3 regions of the Streptomyces nigra genome follow, and region 2 is predicted to be linked to each of the others. Evidence: riboswitches for the same ligand, from Rfam matches in the RefSeq annotation. Region 2 holds a riboswitch; each other region holds the start of a gene.
What was found. Region 2 has a riboswitch for cyclic di-AMP ahead of DC008_RS35865 (C40 family peptidase). Riboswitches for the same ligand answer to the same signal wherever they lie in the genome.
Positions count from the first base shown of each region.

Region 1: it holds a riboswitch for cyclic di-AMP, as region 2 does, so the genes downstream of both, DC008_RS21315 (C40 family peptidase) here and DC008_RS35865 (C40 family peptidase) in region 2, are expected to answer to the same signal.
Region 3: it holds a riboswitch for cyclic di-AMP, as region 2 does, so the genes downstream of both, DC008_RS04380 (C40 family peptidase) here and DC008_RS35865 (C40 family peptidase) in region 2, are expected to answer to the same signal.

Region 1 covers NZ_CP029043.1:4,561,348-4,567,786, reverse strand. The annotation lists gene DC008_RS21325 (M23 family metallopeptidase) at 1-115, shown strand, start outside; gene pcrA (DNA helicase PcrA) at 243-2,726, opposite strand; cyclic di-AMP (ydaO/yuaA leader) riboswitch at 3,080-3,239, shown strand; gene DC008_RS21315 (C40 family peptidase) at 3,248-4,399, shown strand; gene DC008_RS21310 (MOSC domain-containing protein) at 4,475-5,017, shown strand; gene DC008_RS21305 (tellurite resistance/C4-dicarboxylate transporter family protein) at 5,110-6,117, shown strand; gene DC008_RS21300 (hypothetical protein) at 6,095-6,439, opposite strand, start outside.
Region 2 covers NZ_CP029043.1:821,290-827,728, reverse strand. The annotation lists gene DC008_RS03810 (MFS transporter) at 1-103, shown strand, start outside; gene tgmA (putative ATP-grasp-modified RiPP) at 254-445, shown strand; gene tgmB (ATP-grasp ribosomal peptide maturase) at 461-1,429, shown strand; gene DC008_RS35865 (C40 family peptidase) at 1,491-3,290, opposite strand; cyclic di-AMP (ydaO/yuaA leader) riboswitch at 3,299-3,470, opposite strand; gene paaA (1,2-phenylacetyl-CoA epoxidase subunit PaaA) at 3,751-4,728, shown strand; gene paaB (1,2-phenylacetyl-CoA epoxidase subunit PaaB) at 4,725-5,018, shown strand; gene paaC (1,2-phenylacetyl-CoA epoxidase subunit PaaC) at 5,029-5,856, shown strand; gene paaD (1,2-phenylacetyl-CoA epoxidase subunit PaaD) at 5,850-6,359, shown strand; gene paaE (1,2-phenylacetyl-CoA epoxidase subunit PaaE) at 6,359-6,439, shown strand, end outside.
Region 3 covers NZ_CP029043.1:947,629-954,067, reverse strand. The annotation lists partial or broken gene DC008_RS04395 (DUF397 domain-containing protein) at 1-118, opposite strand, end outside; gene DC008_RS04390 (helix-turn-helix domain-containing protein) at 128-994, opposite strand; gene DC008_RS04385 (ATP-binding protein) at 1,208-1,669, shown strand; gene DC008_RS04380 (C40 family peptidase) at 1,832-2,305, opposite strand; cyclic di-AMP (ydaO/yuaA leader) riboswitch at 2,309-2,506, opposite strand; gene DC008_RS04375 (ABC transporter permease) at 3,126-4,142, opposite strand; gene DC008_RS04370 (TetR/AcrR family transcriptional regulator) at 4,251-4,898, shown strand; gene DC008_RS04365 (urease subunit gamma) at 5,013-5,315, shown strand; gene DC008_RS04360 (urease subunit beta) at 5,324-5,635, shown strand; gene DC008_RS04355 (urease subunit alpha) at 5,628-6,439, shown strand, end outside.

The DNA of each region.
Region 1 (6,439 bases), 3.7 Mb from region 2:
CGGGAACTCCGGCAACTCCACGGGTCCGCACCTGCACTTCGAGGTCCGGCCCGGCGGGGGTTCGGCGATAGACCCGCTGTCCTGGCTGCGCAGCCACGGCCTCGACCCGTCGTAGAGCCCCAGCCCCCTACCCGCGCCGCATCCGGAACGCCCGGCCCCCGTCCGTCCGACGGGGGCCGTCTCATGTCCGCAGCTGAGCAGCTGAGCCGCCGGCGAGGAGCCGCAGCCCCGCCGGCGAGGCGCTACAGCTTCTCCACCGGCGCGTACCGCAGCAGCAGCCGCTTCGGCTTGACGTCGCCGAAGTCGATCGTCGCCTCGGCGTTCGCGCCCGTGCCCTTCACCGCCATCACCGTGCCGAGCCCGAACTGGTCGTGGGTGACCCGGTCCCCCACCGCCAGCTGCACGACAGGCTTCTCCGAGGTGCGGCGCGTCGCGAAGCCGGACGCGCCCGACGCCGAGGAGCGCGAGCGGGACGAGGACAGCGACGCCGCCACACCGCCGGCCGGACCGGACGACAGCGGCGAACTCCCGCCCGTCCGCTTCCAGTCCACGTGCATGGCCGGGATCTCCTCCAGGAACCGGGAGGGCGGGTTGTACGACGGCTGGCCCCAGGCGCTGCGCATCGCGGAGCGCGTCAGATACAGCCGCTCCCGCGCCCGCGTGATGCCGACGTACGCGAGCCGCCGCTCCTCCTCCAGCTCCTTGGTCTCGCCGAGGGCGCGCATGTGCGGGAACACGCCGTCCTCCATGCCGGTGAGGAAGACGACCGGGAACTCCAGGCCCTTGGCGGTGTGGAGGGTCATCAGGGTGATGACCCCGGAGCCGTCCTCCTCCTCGTCCGGGATCTGGTCGGAGTCGGCGACAAGCGCGACCCGCTCCAGGAAGGCGGCGAGCCCGCCGGACTCCTCGCCTTCGGCCGACTCCTGCTCGAACTCCAGGGCGACGGCCGCGAGTTCCTGGAGGTTCTCGATGCGGGTCTCGTCCTGCGGGTCGGTGGAGGCCTGCAACTCGGCCAGATAGCCGGTCCGTTCGAGCACGGCCTCCAGGACCGTCGCCGGGCCGGCGCCGGACTCGACGATCGTGCGCAGCTCCTCCATCAGCGTGTTGAACCGCTTGACGGCGTTCGTGGACCGCGCGGCCATGCCGTAGGCCTCGTCGACGCGGCGCAGGGCCTGCGGGAAGCTGATCTTCTCCCGCTGCGACAGGGCGTCGATCATGGCCTCGGCGCGGTCGCCGATGCCCCGCTTGGGGACGTTGAGGATCCGGCGCAGCGGGACGGTGTCCTCGGGGTTGGCGAGGACCCGCAGGTAGGCGAGGACGTCCCGGACCTCCTTGCGCTCGTAGAAGCGCACACCGCCGACGACCTTGTAGGGCAGTCCGACGCGGATGAAGACTTCCTCGAAGACACGGGACTGTGCGTTCGTCCGGTAGAAGACGGCGACGTCGCCGGCCTTGGCCTCGCCCGCGTCGGTGAGACGGTCTATCTCCTCGGCGACGAACTGCGCCTCGTCGTGCTCGGTGTCCGCGACGTAGCCGGTGATGCGTGCGCCGGCGCCCGCGTTGGTCCACAGGTTCTTGGGCCGGCGGGACTCGTTGCGCTCGATGACGGCGTTGGCGGCGCTGAGGATGGTCTGGGTGGAGCGGTAGTTCTGCTCCAGCAGGATCGTCGTCGCGTCCGGGTAGTCCTCCTCGAACTGGAGGATGTTGCGGATGGTGGCGCCGCGGAAGGCGTAGATCGACTGGTCGGCGTCACCCACCACACACAGCTCGGCGGGCGGGACCTCGGCCTCGGGGGGCACGTCGACGGGGTGCTCGGAGGTGCCGACCAGCTCGCGCACCAGCGCGTACTGCGCGTGGTTGGTGTCCTGGTACTCGTCCACCAGCACATGACGGAAGCGGCGGCGGTAGTGCTCGGCGACGTCCGGGAAGGCGCGCAGCAGGTTGACCGTCGTCATGATCAGGTCGTCGAAGTCGAGGGCGTTGGCCTCGCGCAGCCGCGACTGGTAGAGCGCGTACGCCTGGGCGAGGGTCTTCTCGAACCCGTCGGTGGCCTGGGCGGCGAAGTCCTCCTCGTCGATCAGCTCGTTCTTCAGATTGCTGATCTTGGCGCTGAACGACTTGGGCGGGTACCGCTTCGGGTCGAGATCGAGGTCCCGGCACACCAGCGCCATCAGCCGCTTGCTGTCGGCGGCGTCGTAGATCGAGAACGACGACGTGAACCCGAGCTTCTTGCTCTCCCGGCGCAGGATGCGGACGCAGGCGCTGTGGAAGGTCATCACCCACATCGCGTTCGCCCGCGGTCCGACGAGCTGCTCGACGCGCTCCTTCATCTCGCCGGCGGCCTTGTTGGTGAAGGTGATCGCCAGGATCTGGCCCGGATGCACGTTCCGCTCGCCGAGCAGGTACGCGATGCGGTGCGTGAGCACGCGCGTCTTGCCGGACCCGGCACCGGCGACGATGAGCAGCGGGGTGCCGGAGTGGGCGACGGCCGCGCGCTGGTTCTCGTTGAGCCCCTCCAGCAGCGCGGCGGCGTCGAGGGCCGGGCGCGGGGCACCGTCCCGGTAGTACGCGTCACGGTCCGGCGGCACGTCGAACTTCCCGCCGAACAGATCGTCCGGGATCGACTCCGGAGTGTGATCGTCCTCGGGCGGTGGCGGGTGCTCTTCCCCGTGGGCCCGTGGGGCCTGGAGGTCCGCCAGGAAGCTGTCGTCAAAGAGGCTGCTCATCGCTCTCCGAGTCTAGGCGGCCCCACCGACAACCGGCCGCCGTCCCGAGAACATCACACCCTCCGGTCCGCGGCCCGCCTCCACCCGCGATCACCCGGTGACCGTCCGAAGTCACCCCATCACGCCACACACCGACCTGGATCAATCCCCAGTACCGGCGCACCACACACAAAGAGGGTGAATGGTCGCCAACGCGGACCGATCATCCGTCGGAGCGTCCTCGACCCACTCCCCTGACCGAAGGTCACGAAAATGTATCGGGCATATCGCACATCAACCTTCACAGCGGCCACACCAGTTGGCTACCGTGCCGGGCAGGCCGTACGACCCCCACCGGCGATCGACGCCGGGCCGCACGGCCTCCGCCGAGTCCGGTTCATCCGGAGCCGGGGACCCACCGAACCCGGGGTGAATCGGCCCGACTTCCCGTCCAGGGAACGGCCGTAGGGCAACCCTTCCGAACCACCCGCCCGAACCCGACAGCTAACTCGGTAGGCGGAGCACGGAAGGAGTCGCCTCCCTTGGCGTCGCACCGCAAGTCGCGTCCCTCCGGTACGCGCGTGGCAGGCATACGGACCCCCGCGCTGGCCACCGCGGCCCTCACGTCCGTGGCCCTGCTGTCCCAGACCGCTCAGGCGAGCCCGTCCTCCGACGACCGGCCGAGCCTCGAGGAGGTCGAGAAGAAGGTCGACGATCTCTACCGCCAGGCGGAGTCGGCCACCGAGAAGTACAACGCGGCCAAGGAGAAGACGACCAAGCAGCGCAAGCGGGTCGACACCCTCCTCGACGACGTCGCCCGGCGCACGCAGAAGCTCAACGACGCGCGCGAGCAGCTGGGCCGCAACGCCGCCGCCCAGTACCGCACCGGCGCCACCGCCCCGGACACCGCGACGTTCCTCCTCGCGGACACCCCTCAGGACTACTTCGACCAGTCCCAGCTGATGGACCGTATGACGGGACGTCAGAAGGAATCGGTCGACGACTACTTCACCCAGCAGTCCGCGACGATGAAGAAGCGGCAGGAGGCCACGCAGAGCCTCGAGACGCTCACCGAGTCGCAGAAGGACCTGCGGACGGCCAAGTCCACCGTCCAGAAGAAGCTCGCGGACGCCCGCCAACTGCTCTCCGAGCTGACCGCGCAGGAGAAGGCCCGCCTCGCCGCGATCGAGAAGCGCAAGCAGGAGGAGGCCGCCCGCAAGGCGGAGGAGCTGGCGCAGCAGCAGGCGGAGGCCGAGCGCAAGCGCGAGGAGGCCGCGCGGCAGCAGGAACAGGAGAGCCAGGAGCAGGGCACCACCGCGCCGGACGCGTCGTACGCCACCAAGGCGCAGAAGGCGCTGTCCTTCGCCCGCACGCAGATCGGCAAGCCGTACGTCTGGGGCGCCACCGGCCCGGACTCCTACGACTGCTCCGGCCTCACCCAGGCCGCGTGGAAGGCCGCCGGGGTCGACATCCCGCGCGTGACCTACGACCAGGTGAACGCCGGCACGACGGTCCCCGTGTCCAGCGCCCAGCCCGGTGACCTGGTCTTCTTCTACGACGACATCACCCACGTGGGCCTCTACATCGGCAACGGCATGATGATCCACGCCCCGAAGCCCGGCACGTACGTGCGCGAGGAGTCGATCTTCTACGACGGCGAGTCGTCGATCCACAGCATCGTCCGTCCGGCCTGACGGACAGCGGACAGCGGACAGCGGACAGCGGCCAGCGGCCAGCGGCCAGCGGCAAAGGGGAGGGGGCCCGTGACCATGACGGGGGTCGTGACGGCGGTCAGCAGGAACGAGGTGTACTCGTTCACGAAGCCGAACCGGGAGAGCATCACGCTCCTCGCCGGCCTGGGCGTCGACGGGGACGTCCACGCCGGGGTGACGGTGAAGCACCGCTCGCGGGTCGCCCAGGACCCCACCCAGCCGAATCTTCGCCAGGTGCACCTCATCCACGAGGAGCTGTTCGGTGAGCTGGCCGAGGCGGGTTTCCGGGTGACGCCCGGCGAGCTCGGCGAGAACGTCACCACACGCGGCCTCGACCTGCTCGCCCTGCCGGTGGGCACGCTGCTGCGCATCGGCGCCGAGGCCGTGGTGGAGGTGACCGGGCTGCGGAACCCGTGCCTGCAGATCGACCACTTCCAGGACGGGCTGCTCAAGCGGGTCGTGGGGCGCGACGAGGCCGGCCGTCTCGTGCGCAAGGCCGGGATCATGGGCGTCGTCGCGGAGGGCGGTGTGGTCCACCCCGGCGACGCGATCGAGGTGGAGCTGCCGGACGGGCCGCATCGGCCGCTGGAGCGCGTCTGACCTCCGGTGGGTTCCGTCGCCCCCGCCGATTCACCCACCCTCCGCGCGCGCCCCCACCCGCGCGCCCGTGCCGCGCTCCTTAGCATCGGCCCATGCCCGCCGCCACACCCGCGTCCGCGTCCCCCCTGCCCCTCTGGTGGTCGCGACGTCCCCCCGCAGCCGGCGCCTCGGTCATGGCGACCGGCATCATCTCGGTGGCCCTGCACGAGACGGGCTACGCGACCCTGTCCCGGATCGCCCTGGTCCTGGCATGCGTCGCGTGGCTGGCCCTGGCCTGCGACTTCCTCGCCCGGCTCCTGTGGCACCGCTCCGAGTGGCTGAGGGAGGCGGTCACCCCGGCCTCGCTCTGCGCCGTCGCCGCGACGGCCGTCCTGGGCACCCGCTTCGCCCTGGCAGGCCGGCAGGTGCTCGCCGAGACGCTGCTGGCCCTGGCGTTCGTGCTCTGGCCGGCCCTGCTCTACGTCGTCGTACGCCACTGGCGGCCCGGGATGCCGGGCTCCGTCTTCCTCGGCTGCGTGGCCACGCAGGGTCTCGCCGTCCTCGCGGCCACGCTGGCCGCCACGGCGGGGGCGGCCTGGCTCGCGCACGCGGCCTTGGTGCTGTTCTGGCTCGGCCTGCTCCTGTACGCCGTGGCCCTCACCCGCTTCGACCGGCGGGAGATCGTCCGCGGAGCCGGGGACCACTGGGTGGCGGGCGGCGCGCTCGCGATCTCCGCGCTGGCCGGCGCCCGGCTCCTCGCCGCCGACAGCCGCGCCCTGTACCTGTGGAACGAGGACGACTTCGACGTGCTGCGCACGGTGACCTACGCCCTGGTCGCCCTGGACGCCGCCTGGTACGTGGTCATGCTCGTCGGCGAGATCGCCCGGCCGCGCCCGCGCCACGACGTACGCCGCTGGGCGACCGTCTTCACGATGGGCATGTCGGCGGCGGCGATGCTCTCCGTCGCCGCCACCCTGGACGTCCCGTGGCTGGAGGTTCCCGGCGAGGTCCTGATGTGGATCTCGGTGGCGGTATGGCTGGCGGTCGCCGCCGGAGCCGTACGGAACCACCTCGCGGTGGCCGGTCCTTCGGCCGGTGTCAGGTCCAGAGGACGGCGATGAAGACGTTGGCCAGGGTCAGCAGCCCCACCAGGCCGAACAGCTTCGCGTCCACCTTCTCCTCGTCCCGCTTCACATAGACGAGTCCGAGGATCACGACCAGCAACGCCAGCTTCACGCCGATCTTGACCTTGTTCACCGGCTGGTCGTCGGCCTGGTTGAGGCCGACCAGGATCACCCCGGTGACCAGCATGGTCAGCGCGCCGTGCAGCATCGCCGGCACGAACCGGGCGGTGCCCTGGCCCATCGCCTTCATCTGGGTGAGGAAACCGCCGAGCAGCGAGGCGATGCCGACGATGTGCAGGCCCACGAAGAGGTGGATGAG
Region 2 (6,439 bases):
CGCGATCTTCACGGCGATCGCCGCGGTCATCGCCCTGCTCGTGATCCAGGTGCGCCCGTCGGACCTCGAACGCCTCCAGGGCGGCGGCGTACCGGCGGCCTGACCGGCACCCCGCGGAGCCCCAACGCGGTTCCCGCATCGCCCCGTTGGGTGTGACGACGTTCACCCCCATGTGGCTGGATGTAGTGAATGCGTTACACAACAGGCGCGTAAGGGACGGTAGCGCAGGCATCACGCGACCGCGGAGGTTTCGATGCGACCTTTCACCCTGAACTACGCGTTCCCCACAGGAGTCACCCAGGCGGTGACGCCGTACACGTTCGACCCGGCCCGGCAGTTGAACATGCTGCCCGACGGCCGCCCGGCCGTCAGCGACCCGGATCTCCTCCTCGCCGCCGGCACGACGACCTCCACGGCCGGTTCCGCCACCCACTTCGACGACTGACGAACCGGCCGGCGCATGACGGTACTGATCCTCACGTCCGAGGAGGACGTGACCGCCGACATGGTGGTGAGCGAACTGCACGCCACGGGCACGCCCGTGCTGCGGCTGGACCCGGCCGACCTGCCCGGCAAGGCCGTGCTGTCCGCGGACTACGCCCACGGCGACTTCGACGGGCATCTGTCGGTCAACGGCCATGTGCTGTCGATGGGAGGGCTGCGCTCCATCTGGGTGCGCCGGCCCGGTGAACCGGCCGCCCACGCGCCCGACCCCTCGCCCTGGCTGACCGCCGAGACCCGGCAGGCGCTGTACGGCATGCTGCACTCCGCCGCCGCACGGTGGATGAACCATCCCCGCAACGCCGACCAGGCACGGCTCAAGCCCTGGCAGCTCAGACTCGCCCACCTCAGCGGATTCGCCGTACCGCCCACGGTGTTCACCACGGCACCGCGGCTGGCGCGCGCTTTCGTCGAGCAGCACAAAGAGGTCGTCGTGAAGTCCGCCTCCGGACCGCCGCCCGGCGAGCCGCCGCTGGCCCTGCCCACCACGCTGATCGGCCCCGACGCGGACTTCTCCGCCGTCGCGGCCGGGCCGGCCCTGCTCCAGCGGTACGTCCCCAAGCGGGCGGACATCCGGCTGACCTGCGTCGGCACCGGACTGTTCGCCGCACGCAAGACCGCCGAACCCGACCAGATCGACGGCCGGTACGGCGACACCGGGCATCCGTGGGAACCGGTCCCGGTGCCCGACCGGATCGGCAAGTCGGTGCAGGAGTACGTCACCCTGGCCGGACTGGCGTACGCCGCCTTCGACTTCGCGGAGGACGAGGACGGCATCTGGTGGTTCCTGGAGTGCAACCAGGGGGGTCAGTTCGGCTTCGTCGAGCTGGAGACCGGGCAGCCGATCGCGGCCGCGGTCGCCCACTGGCTGGCGCTGCAGCGCCGCCCGGACCGGCGCGGCAAGGAAGCCGGCATCGGGCGCCCCTGAGCCCTTACGACCACCCACGACCGCACCCCCGACACACCACGGCGTCGGGGGTGCGGTCGTCTCACGCGGGCCGGATCGCGCTGTGGATCGCGTCCTCGCCGGCGTAGTGGATGGACTCCTCGCGGATGACCGTGCCGGGGCCGGGGGCGTGGATCATCATGCCGTTGCCGGAACAGATGCCGACGTGACCGGCGTGGTACAGGACCAGGTCGCCGGGCTCCAGGTCCGTGAGCGCCACGCCCTGACCGGCGGTGGCCTGCTCCTGGGCGGTGCGGGGGAGCGCGATACCGGCGGCCTTCCAGGCGGCCTGGGTGAGGCCGGGGCCGTCGTAGGTGTTCGGTCCCGTCGTGCCCCAGACACAGGGCTTGCCGATCTGAACCCGGGCGAACTCCAGGGCCCGCAGGGCCCGGCTGTCCTGCGGGGCCGCAGGGGTCGGAGCGACCGCCGGATAGCTGCCGGTCTGGTCCACGGCCGGGAAGCCACCCGTCTGCGCGACCGCCGGATAGCTGCCGCTCTGGTCCACGGCGGGGAAGCTACCGGTCTGACCGACAGCCGGGAAACTCCCGGTCTGCGAGACCATCGGGAAGCTCCCGGACTGGTCCACCATCGGGAACCCAGCGGTCCGGTCGACCACAGGGAAGCTCCCGGTCCGGTCGACCGCCGGGAAGCCGCCGGTCTGGTCCACCATCGGGAACCCAGCGGTCTGGTCGACCACAGGGAAGCTCCCGGTCCGGTCGACCGCCGGGAAGCCGCCGGTCTGGTCCACCATCGGGAACCCAGCGGTCCGGTCGACCACAGGGAAGCTCCCGGTCTGGTCGACCGCCGGGAAGCCGCCGGTCTGGTCGACAGCCGGGAAGCTCCCCGTCTGACCGGCCGCAGTCGCGGAGAAGCCCGCGTCAGGCACGCCGTACCCCTGAGAGGCACCCAACTCCGACCCGGCGACAGGAGTTGCCGTGAGATAGGCAGCCGAGGCGGCCGAAGTCTCCGAGGGCTGCCCCGCCCAAGCCGTCGACCCCGGTGGAACCGTCGTCAGATCGGCGGGGCTCTGCGCCTCCAGGGCGTCCCACTGGTTCTGCGCAGAAGCAGGCGCAGCGGCAGCAGCAGGGACGGCGGCCGCCGGCGCCTCGATCGCCGCCAAGGACCGCCCGGTGTACGCCGACAGCAACTCACGCGCCTGCGACAACTTCCGCTGGCTGCGCTCCTTGGTCGTACGCAGGGAGGCCCGCTGATCGACCTCACTCTGCACGGCAGGTGCGACGGGCGCCGCAGGCAGTGCGAGCGCGCCCCCCGCCTCACCCCCCGCGGGCAGAGCCGCCACAGGCCCCGCCGTCAGCTCACCGACAGCCGCCGAACGCGAGGCACCGGACGTCAACTCGGCGACAGGGGCACCCGATCCAGCAGGCAGCTCCAGAGCCGTACGCCCCGATATCTCGCGCGCCCCTTCACCCCCGCCCGACGGGCGCGCACCCCGCGCCGGGGCGGCGGGCCGTTCCGGCATCCGGTCCTTCGGCAGGGTGGCCGGCATCGTCGGACCGAGCTTGGACCGGGCGACGTCGAACCACTGCCGGGCCACGTCGTCGAGCGGGGCGGCGCCACGGCCGCGGTCACCGTCGCGTCCGGAGGCCGCCGGACCGCCCGCGCGCTTGCGCGGTCCTGTGGACGAGGCGCGGGTGGCGTTGAAGGTCCCCGTGTCGGTCTCGGCCCGGTCGTAGAGCGAACTGACCCGCCGGCTGACCTCCTCGCGGCTCGGCCCCTCGTCCGCCTGGGCGGCGCCGGTCGACTGGCCGAACAGGGCCACCGAGGTGAGGGCTGCTGCCGAGGCGAGCGCGGAGTTGCGCATGCCGGTGCGTTCCGGCGCCATGGGCGACGTGCTCCTTCCGTACTCCGCCTACCGAGTTAGCTGACGGGTTCGGGCGTTTCGCGTCGGAAGGTGTGCCCTACGACCCGGCCCGTCACGGCCTCGGGTCGATTCACCCCATGATTCGGTTGGGTCCTCGGCTCCGCGGCCCCGAAGGGCGCGCCGACTCGGCGGAGGTCGCACGTCCCGGCGGGGATCGCCGGAGTTCAACGCGCGTCCTGGGCGGTAACTTAGCCAACTTGTGTGCCTGCAGTGAAGATTGACGTGTGAAATGTCCGATACGTTTTTGTGACCTTCGACGCTTGTGACGGCGGCCGGCCGCCGTCGCCGCGCCATGTACCTGCGTGAATACGGAGGGTGGCGGCGCTCGCGATCCCCTCCGCCGCCCGGACGAGGTCTTGCCCAGCCCTCCGAAACACGTCACACTGGTACCGAACGAATGGTCGGTTGGGAAGCGGGAGCGATGACGACCTCACACTCCGCCGAGGCGCCCCCACAAGGGCCGCTTGAGGAGCACTTCGACGCGACGATCGCGCGCGACCAGCGCATCGAGCCGCGGGACTGGATGCCGGACGGCTACCGCAACACGCTGATCCGGCAGATCGCGCAGCACGCCCACTCGGAGATCATCGGCATGCAGCCGGAGGGGGAGTGGATCACCAAGGCGCCCTCGCTGCGCCGCAAGGCGATCCTCTTCGCCAAGGTGCAGGACGAGGCCGGACACGGTCTGTACCTGTACTCGGCGGCCGAGACCCTGGGCGCCGACCGCGCCGACCTGACCGAGCGGCTGATCGAGGGTCGCCAGAAGTACTCCTCGATCTTCAACTACCCCACGATGAGCTTCGCCGACGTCGGCGTGATCGGCTGGTTCGTGGACGGCGCCGCGATCTGCAATCAGGTACCGCTGTGCCGCAGCTCCTACGGGCCGTACGCGCGCGCGATGGTGCGGATCTGCAAGGAGGAGTCGTTCCACCAGCGGCAGGGCTACGAGCTGCTGATGACGATGATGCGCGGCACCGACGCCCAGCGTGAGATGGTCCAGGACGCGGTGAACCGCTGGTGGTGGCCCTCCCTGATGATGTTCGGCCCGCCCGACGACTCCTCGCCCAACTCGGCCCGCTCGATGGCCTGGAAGATCAAGCGGCACAGCAACGACGAGCTGCGCCGGCGCTTCGTCGACATGACGGTCCCGCAGGCCGAGAAGCTCGGCGTCACCCTGCCCGACCCGGAGCTGCGCTGGAACGCCGAGCGCGGCCACCACGACTTCGGCACGCCCGACTGGGACGAGCTGATGCGGGTCATCAAGGGTGACGGCCCGTGCAACGCACAGCGGATGGAACAACGCAGGAGCGCCCACGAAGAGGGCGCCTGGGTGCGGGAGGCGGCCACCGCCCACGCGGCCAAGCAGGCCGCCCGCGCGGAGAAGGGAGCGGTGGCATGAGCACCGGAAAGCAGGACTGGCCGCTGTACGAGGTGTTCGTCCGGGGCAAGCGCGGACTGAACCACGTCCACGTCGGCTCGCTGCACGCCGCCGACGACCGGATGGCGCTGACCCACGCCCGCGATCTGTACACGCGGCGCAACGAGGGCGTCAGCATCTGGGTCGTGCGCTCCGAGCACATCGCCGCCTCCACGCGCGACGAGAAGGACCCGTTCTTCGAGCCCAGCGCCGACAAGGTCTACCGCCACCCGACCTTCTACGACATCCCCGACGACGTCCCCCACATCTGAAGGAGAGGGCATGAGTGACGACCACGTCTATCTGACCCTCGCCGAGGGACACGAGGACGACACCCGCTGGGCCTACGGCACCGGCTTCGAGGACCCGCTGCACGGCGTCGACACCACCGTGCCGCACGACGTCGACGCCGCCGCCCTGGCCGCCCTGTGCGTCGCCCTCGGCGACGACGCGCTCGTCTCGGCGCAGCGCCTGGGGGAGTGGGTCACCCGCGCCCCCGAGCTGGAGGAGGAGGTCGCGCTCGCCAACATCGGCCTCGACCTGCTCGGCCAGGCCCGGCTGCTCTACTCCCGCGCCGGCCAGACCGACGGCACCGGTCGCGACGAGGACGCGTACGCCTACTTCCGTGACGCGGCCGACTTCCGCAACGTCCGCCTGGCCGAACTGCCCAACGGCGACTTCGCGTTCACGATCGTCCGGCTGCTGGTGCTGTCCAGCTGGCGGCTCGCGCACTTCGAGCGGCTGGCGTCCCACCCGGACCCCGTGCTCTCGGCGATCGCCACCAAGGGCGCCAAGGAACTGCGCTACCACCGGCAGTACGCCGCCGAGTGGGCGGTGCGCCTGGGCGACGGCACCGAGGAGTCCCACCGCCGTATGCGCCGTGCCCAGGAGCAGGTCGCGCCCTACCTGGGCGAGCTGTTCACCGCGTTCGACGTACGGCTGGAGGTCGTCGCCGACCTCAAGCAGGTCACCGACGCGGCCGGACTGCCGATGCCCGTGTACCGCCCGCTGCCCGGCTGCGGACGCGAGGGCGAGCACACCGAGCACCTCGCCCCGCTCCTCGCCGAGTTGCAGGGCGTCGCCCGCGCGCACCCGGAGGCGACATGGTGACGACGCTCCTCGACGCCCGGCGCGCCCGGCACATCGCCGCCCAGGTGCCGGACCCCGAGCTGCCCATGCTCACCCTCGCCGACCTGGGCGTCCTGCGGGACGTCGAGATCACCGAGGACGGCACGGTCGTCGCGAGCCTCACCCCGACCTACTCCGGCTGCCCGGCGATGGCCGAGATGCGGGCGGACGTCGCGGCACGTCTGCGCGCCGCCGGATACCCGCGCGTGGAGATCCGCACCGTCCTCGACCCGCCGTGGACCAGCGACTGGATCACCCCGGCCGGCCGCGCCAAGCTCGCCGAGCACGGCATCGCCCCGCCCGGCCCCGCGCCGCGCGGCGGCCCCGTCGCGCTCGTGCTGTCACCGACCCGGCACGCCGTGGCCTGCCCGCGCTGCGGCTCGGCGGACACCGAGGAGACCTCCCGGTTCGCCGCCACGTCCTGCAAGGCACTGTGGCGCTGCCGGGCCTGCAAAGAGCCGTTCGAGTACGTCAAGGAGATCTGATGGAAGGCCTCAGGGAAGCACAGACGGCCGCCGCGCCCGGCCCGCGCGCCCGCCGCCGTCCGGCCTTCCACAAGCTGCAG
Region 3 (6,439 bases), 130 kb from region 2:
CCGCGTGCGGCCGGGCCGTCTCGACGCAGTTGTTCGCCCCGGTGCTGTAACTGCTGCGCAGCCATCGTGCGTCCGGGAGTTCGGTGCTCGACCTGAGGTTCCGAGGCAGTGCGGTCATGGTGCCTCCTTACGCGCCGCCACCTATCGCGGCGATGTGATCCAGCGATTCCTCGGGCGAAAGGGCGTGGAGCCGAAGGGTGTCGAAGGCCTCCGTGTAGGCCTGGAGGTCTTCTTTCCGTTCGAGATAGAGGCTACTCGTCAAGTGGTCGAGAACAACCACGTCCAGATCAGAAGTGCTCGAAAATGAGAAGATAACGAAAGGCCCGGTGACGCCGACATGCTCACCGGCCGTGAACGGCAGCACCTGCAGGGTGACTTGGGGCAGCCGCGCCGCCTCCACCAGCCGCTCCAGCTGGCGCCGCATCACCTCGGGGCCTCCGACCTCCCGGCGCAGCACCGCCTCGTCCAGCACCGCGCTGAACCGCAGCGGCGGATCGGCCCGCAGCACCTCCTGCCTGGCCAGCCGCACCGCGACCAACGCGTCGATCCGGTCGTCGGTGCCGTCGTCCGTCCCGCCGGTCGCCGCCCGGGTCACCGCCCGCGCGTACTCGGGCGTCTGCAACAGGCCGGGCACCACGGACGTCTCCAGCGTGCGCATCGCGCGGGCCTGGGACTCCAGACTGATGAAATCCCGGTACGCCGGCGGCAGGACCCCGCGGTAGGCGTGCCACCAGTGGTGCCGCCCGGCGCCGTCGGAGCCGGCCAGCGCCAGCAGCACCTCCCGGAGCCGCGCGTCCCGGACACCGTAGGCGTCGAGCAGTAAGCGCACATCGGCCGGTTTCACCCCGCTGGCACCGGTCTCGATACGGCTCACCTTGGACTGGTGCCAGCCCACCAGGCGGGCCGCCTCCCCACTGGTGAGCCCGGTCCCGGTGCGTAACGCACGCAGTTCCGCGCCCAGTTTCCGGCGGCGTACCGCCGGGCCGTGCTGCATGGGCAACTCCTTACTCCGACCGGGCCGCCCAAATACGGTCTGCCGTCGCAGAGTTCACCGCTTCGAGCGACAGATATATGCATATCTTGGCGGATCGCCACCCGTGACCGCCGCGGTGATGGCAGTCTGGCGGCGAAGCACCAGTCCGGGACCGTACTCGAACCCTCCGCTCCGTGTCGGACTGCGGTCCCGTGGGAAAGGGACGACGTCGCCATGGCAGACCATCTGGAAGCATCCGTCACTCTGCCGAGCGATCCCGCCTCGGTCTCCGCGGCCCGGTCCTATGTGGTCACCACACTCGCCGAGTGGGGACTGCCGTCGGACACGGACACGGCGGACACCATCCGGCTCATCGTCTCCGAACTCACCACGAACGCGGTACAGCACACCCTGGGGCAGTCGCCCACCTTCACGGTGGACCTCGAGCTCGACCGTGACGAGCAGCTGCGCATCGGGGTGACCGACAGTCATCCCCGGTTCCCCAAACGGCTTCCGGCCGCCGTCCAGCAGGACAACGGCCGGGGCATGGTGATCATTCGCTGGCTGACCGCCGAGTGCGGCGGCCGGCTCCGGGTGTGGCCGACCCGTGAGGGCGGCAAGACGGTCTCCATCGAGCTGCCGTGGACCGTACCGGCCTCGCCGGTCACGGTCGCGACGCCGCAGGACACCCCCTAGAAGCGCCGCGTGGCGCCGCACCGGGCGCCATGCGGCCCGCTCCGCCCCCGTCGGCCCCGGGAGGCCCCGGAGGCGCCGGAGTGCCCGGCCCGTGCCGGACGCCCTCCGCGCCCCGGGAGGGCGCCGGCGGGGGTGGGGGCGCCGTCGGCGCCCCCACGAGGGTCACTTGACCCGGCCGTACCAGACGCTCCTGGTCCAGATCTTCTGCAGCCGGACCACGTCACCGCTCTTGGGGGAGTGCCAGATCTTGCCCTTACCCGCGTAGATGCCCACGTGGTAGACGTACGACCCCGAGTGGAAGAAGACCAGGTCCCCCGCCTTGCGGTTCGAGGCGGAGATGTGGCGGGTCTTGTTGTACTGCTGGGCCGCCGTGCGCGGCAGCTTCTTGCCGGCCTTCTTGAACGAGTACAGCGTGAGCCCGGAGCAGTCGAACCGGTTCGGCCCCGTGGCGCCCCACTTGTACGGGGAGCCCTTCTTCGAGGCCGCGATCTGAAGTGCCTTCGTCGCCGGCGTGGCGGCCTGCGCCTCCGAGGCGAGACCGGGCGTCACGATCGAGCCGCCCACCGCGGCGAGAGTGAGGGCCGAGGCCGTACCGGCCCTGGCCATGAGCGACGGGACACGATTGAGCGCAGTCATGCGCAACCCTTCGTCAGCCGCCTGTGAAGGATGACCTGTCGGATTCGGGCTGGCGAAGTTGCCCGGCCGCAATGTCGCGGCTTCACCCCAAGGGTTGCTCGGTTCGAACGAACGTCCGTACCGGCGACCCGTCTTGCTCGGGTCCTCCACTCCTGCCGATCCACTCCTGTCGACCGGTCATCCGGGCGGCGGCAGGACTCGGCGTCCGCCCGGATCGCCCCGCCGCTGCGGCGGGGTCTTGTCGTCAGTCAGGGATCTTGGCGCACGGAAGAACGAAAATCCCAACGGAACCGGGGATTTGTGGTGTTACTCACCACTCACCCGTTCGGGTGGACGCTACTGCGTTCGAGGTCGTCGCCGGATACCCGACGAGCCCCGGACCAGCGGCGGAAGGCTCAACCCGGGCTGTGCGTCCCGTCCCTGACGCAAGCCGTACGAGCGCGTGGACGGAGTGCGGAATACGCCGATGGGGGGTACGCCATTCGGTCCGTTTCGGCGCGTCGGCGGACGTTCCGAGCCGGGCGGCGTGCCCGGGACGCGGCTGTGGCGCCGTCAACTGTCGGAGCGCGCCACCGGCGTGGCACGAGCCGTGCGGCGCCGCCCGTCCGGGACGCGCGGCGCACGCTCCAGCGCCCGTACGCACGGTCCCGTCCCGCCCGACGCCGCGTCAGCGCCGGCGCGCCCCGGGGTGACGGCCGATCAACTCGTCCGCCGGAACCGGGACGTACGGCCGTTCGCGTGGTCACGGCCGCCGGAGACGCCGAGGCCGTGCGCCCCCGTCCGCTACAGCGGGGGCGCACGGCCGGTTCGCGGGGCCGGGTCAGGCGGCGGTGGCCGGTTCCCGGGCGGTGGTCGGCTCCGGGCTGGTGCCGTCGGCCTTGAGGCGGTCTCCGAGGAGGACCGCGCCGAGGCCGACGGCGGCCCACCAGGTCAGGGTGAGGGCGGGGCCGACCGCCGCGGCGCCGTCGAAGAAGGACACCGACCGCAGCAGGGTCGTGCCCGCGCCCGGCGGCAGCCACTGGCCGATGGTGCCGACCGGCTCCGGCAGCATCCGGGGCGCCGACGCCGCCCCGGAGAACGGGTTGCCGATCAGCATGACGGTGGCGGCCATCAGGCCGACGCCGGCCGGTCCGAGGAGGGCGGCGAGCCCGGCGACGGCGGCGCTCACGGCGAGGGTCATCAGCGCGAACACCCCGGCCTCCGCCCACCAGTCACCGGTGATCACACCCAGCCAGCTGTGCGCCAGCGCGGCGGCGATCAGGCCGATCAGGGCTGCGACGCCCGCGAGAGCGCCCGCGGCGCCCAGACCGCGCAGCCCCAGCAGGGTGACGGCGGCCCCCGCCGCCAGGCCCGCGAGGGCGAGCGGCAGCACGCTGGAGTTCAGGGCCGCCCCGCGCGGGTCCTCCTCGGGTGCGGGCACCACGTCGACGGTCTCCACCTGCGTCCCCTCGGCGGCCGCCTGTCCGGCCACCGCCTGCTGCAGCAGCTGGGCCACGGCCGGGCTCGCGGCGGACGCGGTCAGCAGCTTCGGCCCCTGGGGTGTCACCACGACCGCGCCGTACACGTCCCGGTCCTCGATGGCCTCGCGGGCGGCCGGCTCGTCGGCGTAGCGGTGCACGTCGAACGCGCCGTCGTGGGCGGACAGCTGTCGCTCCACCTGCGTCACGGCCGCGGCGGGCCCCGCCACGCCGAGCGGGAGGTCGCGCGGCGCGGTGCGGGCGGCCGGCCAGGCGAACGCCCACAGGGCGAGGGCGGCCAGTACGGGGACGAGCACGACCACCGCGACCAGGCGCCGGGGTGCGGGCTTCCTGGGCGGTGTGGCGGACGGCGAGGACATGGGATCTCCCGTGATCTCAAAAAGAAGGATCGTTCGTTTTTGGTGAGTCCACCGTGCTCCCCGATGTCGATGCTTGTCAAGAAGGAATGTTCGTTTTAGCTTGAGGGCATGGCCCGCGTATCCCAGGAACACCTCGACGCACGCCGCCGCCAGATCCTCGACGGCGCCGCCCTCTGCTTCGCCCGCAACGGCTTCCACGCCACCTCGATGCAGGACGTGCTGAAGGAGGTCGACCTCTCGGCGGGGGCCGTCTACCGGTACTTCAAGGGCAAGGAGGAGCTGATCGGCGCGATCGTCGCCGAGGTGCTCGGCTCGGTCCGCGCGGCGTTCGAGGAGGCCGCCCGGCAGAGCCCGCCCCCACCGCCGGACGAGCTCGTCGCCTATGTCCTCGGCCACACGCTCGCCGCCCGGGAGTCCCTGGTCGTCGACGGCAAGCCCGCCTTCCCCCGGCTCGTCGTCCAGGTGTGGACGGAGACCCTGCGCAACGACGAGCTCGCGGCCATCCTGCGCGAGGGCTACGGCTCGGTGCGCGCCGCCTGGGCCCGGATCGTCGAGGGCTACCAGGAGGCCGGGCTGATGCGGACGGACGTGGACCCGGACCATGTCGCCCGCACGATGATCGCCTCCGTGCTCGGCTTCATCGCCCAGCAGTCCCTGTTCGGGCCCGCGCCCGTGGACGTCCTGCAGCAGGGTCTGCGCGCCCTGATGAGCATGCGGTACGACGACGCCGCCCCCTCCGGCCCCGCGCGGGGTTAACGCGCCCGAAACGCGGTCCAACTAGCCTGCCGACCCACGTCGTCGGGCCCTCGCCCGAGGGCGTCGGCCACCGGACCCCGCAGGTCCGGAGCGAGGACTGTGAGGTGGGACGCCGTGCAACTGACCCCGCACGAGCAGGAGAGGCTGCTCATCCATGTGGCGGCCGACGTCGCCGAGAGGCGCCGGGCCCGCGGGCTCCGGCTGAACCACCCCGAGGCCGTCGCCCTCATCACGGCGCACATCCTGGAAGGCGCTCGCGACGGCCGTACGGTCGCCGAGCTGATGTCCTCCGGCCGGACCCTGCTCACCAGGGACGACGTCATGGAGGGCATCCCCGAGATGATCCACGACGTCCAGGTCGAGGCGACGTTCCCCGACGGGACCAAGCTCGTCACCGTCCACGACCCGATCGTCTGAGGGCGGCCATGACACCCGGAGAAGTCCTGTTCGCCGAGGGCCCGATCGCATACAACGAGGGCCGCGAGATCACCCGGCTGACCGTCCTCAACGCCGCCGACCGGCCCGTCCAGGTCGGCTCCCACTACCACTTCGCCGAGGCCAACCCCGGCCTGCGCTTCGACCGCGCCGCGGCCCGCGGCAAGCGGCTGAACGTCGCCGCCGGCACCGCCGTGCGCTTCGAGCCCGGCATCCCCGTCGACGTCGAACTCGTCCCCCTCGCCGGCGCCCGCGTGGTGCCCGGACTGCGCGGGGAGACCGGAGGTGCCCTCGATGCCTGAGATCTCCCGCGCCGCCTACGCCGACCTGTTCGGGCCGACCACCGGCGACCGCGTCCGGCTCGCCGACACCGATCTGCTCATCGAGATCGAGGAGGATCGTTCCGGCGGTCCCGGACGCGCCGGTGACGAGGCCGTGTTCGGCGGCGGCAAGGTCATCCGCGAGTCCATGGGCCAGTCCCGGGCCACCCGCGCGGACGGCACCCCGGACACGGTGATCACCGGAGTGGTGATCGTCGACCACTGGGGGATCGTCAAGGCCGACCTCGGCATCCGCGACGGCCGGATCACCGGCATCGGCAAGGCCGGCAACCCCGACACCATGGACGGTGTGCACCCGGACCTCGTCATCGGCCCCGAGACCGAGATCATCGCGGGCAACGGCCGGATCCTCACCGCCGGCGCCATCGACGCGCACGTCCACTTCATCTGCCCGCAGATCGCCGACGAGGCGCTCGCCTCCGGCATCACCACCCTCGTCGGCGGCGGCACAGGCCCCGCCGAGGGCTCCAAGGCGACCACCGTCACGCCGGGCCCCTGGCATCTGGCCCGGATGCTGGAGGCGATGGAGCAGTACCCGCTCAACATCGGCCTCCTGGGCAAGGGCAACACCGTCTCGCACGAGGCGATGCTCTCCCAGATCCAGGGCGGCGCCGTCGGACTGAAACTGCACGAGGACTGGGGCTCGACCCCGGCCGTCATCGACGCCTCCCTCACCGTCGCCGACCGGACCGGCGTCCAGATCGCCATCCACACCGACACCCTGAACGAGGCCGGTTTCGTCGGCGACACCCTCGCCGCCATCGG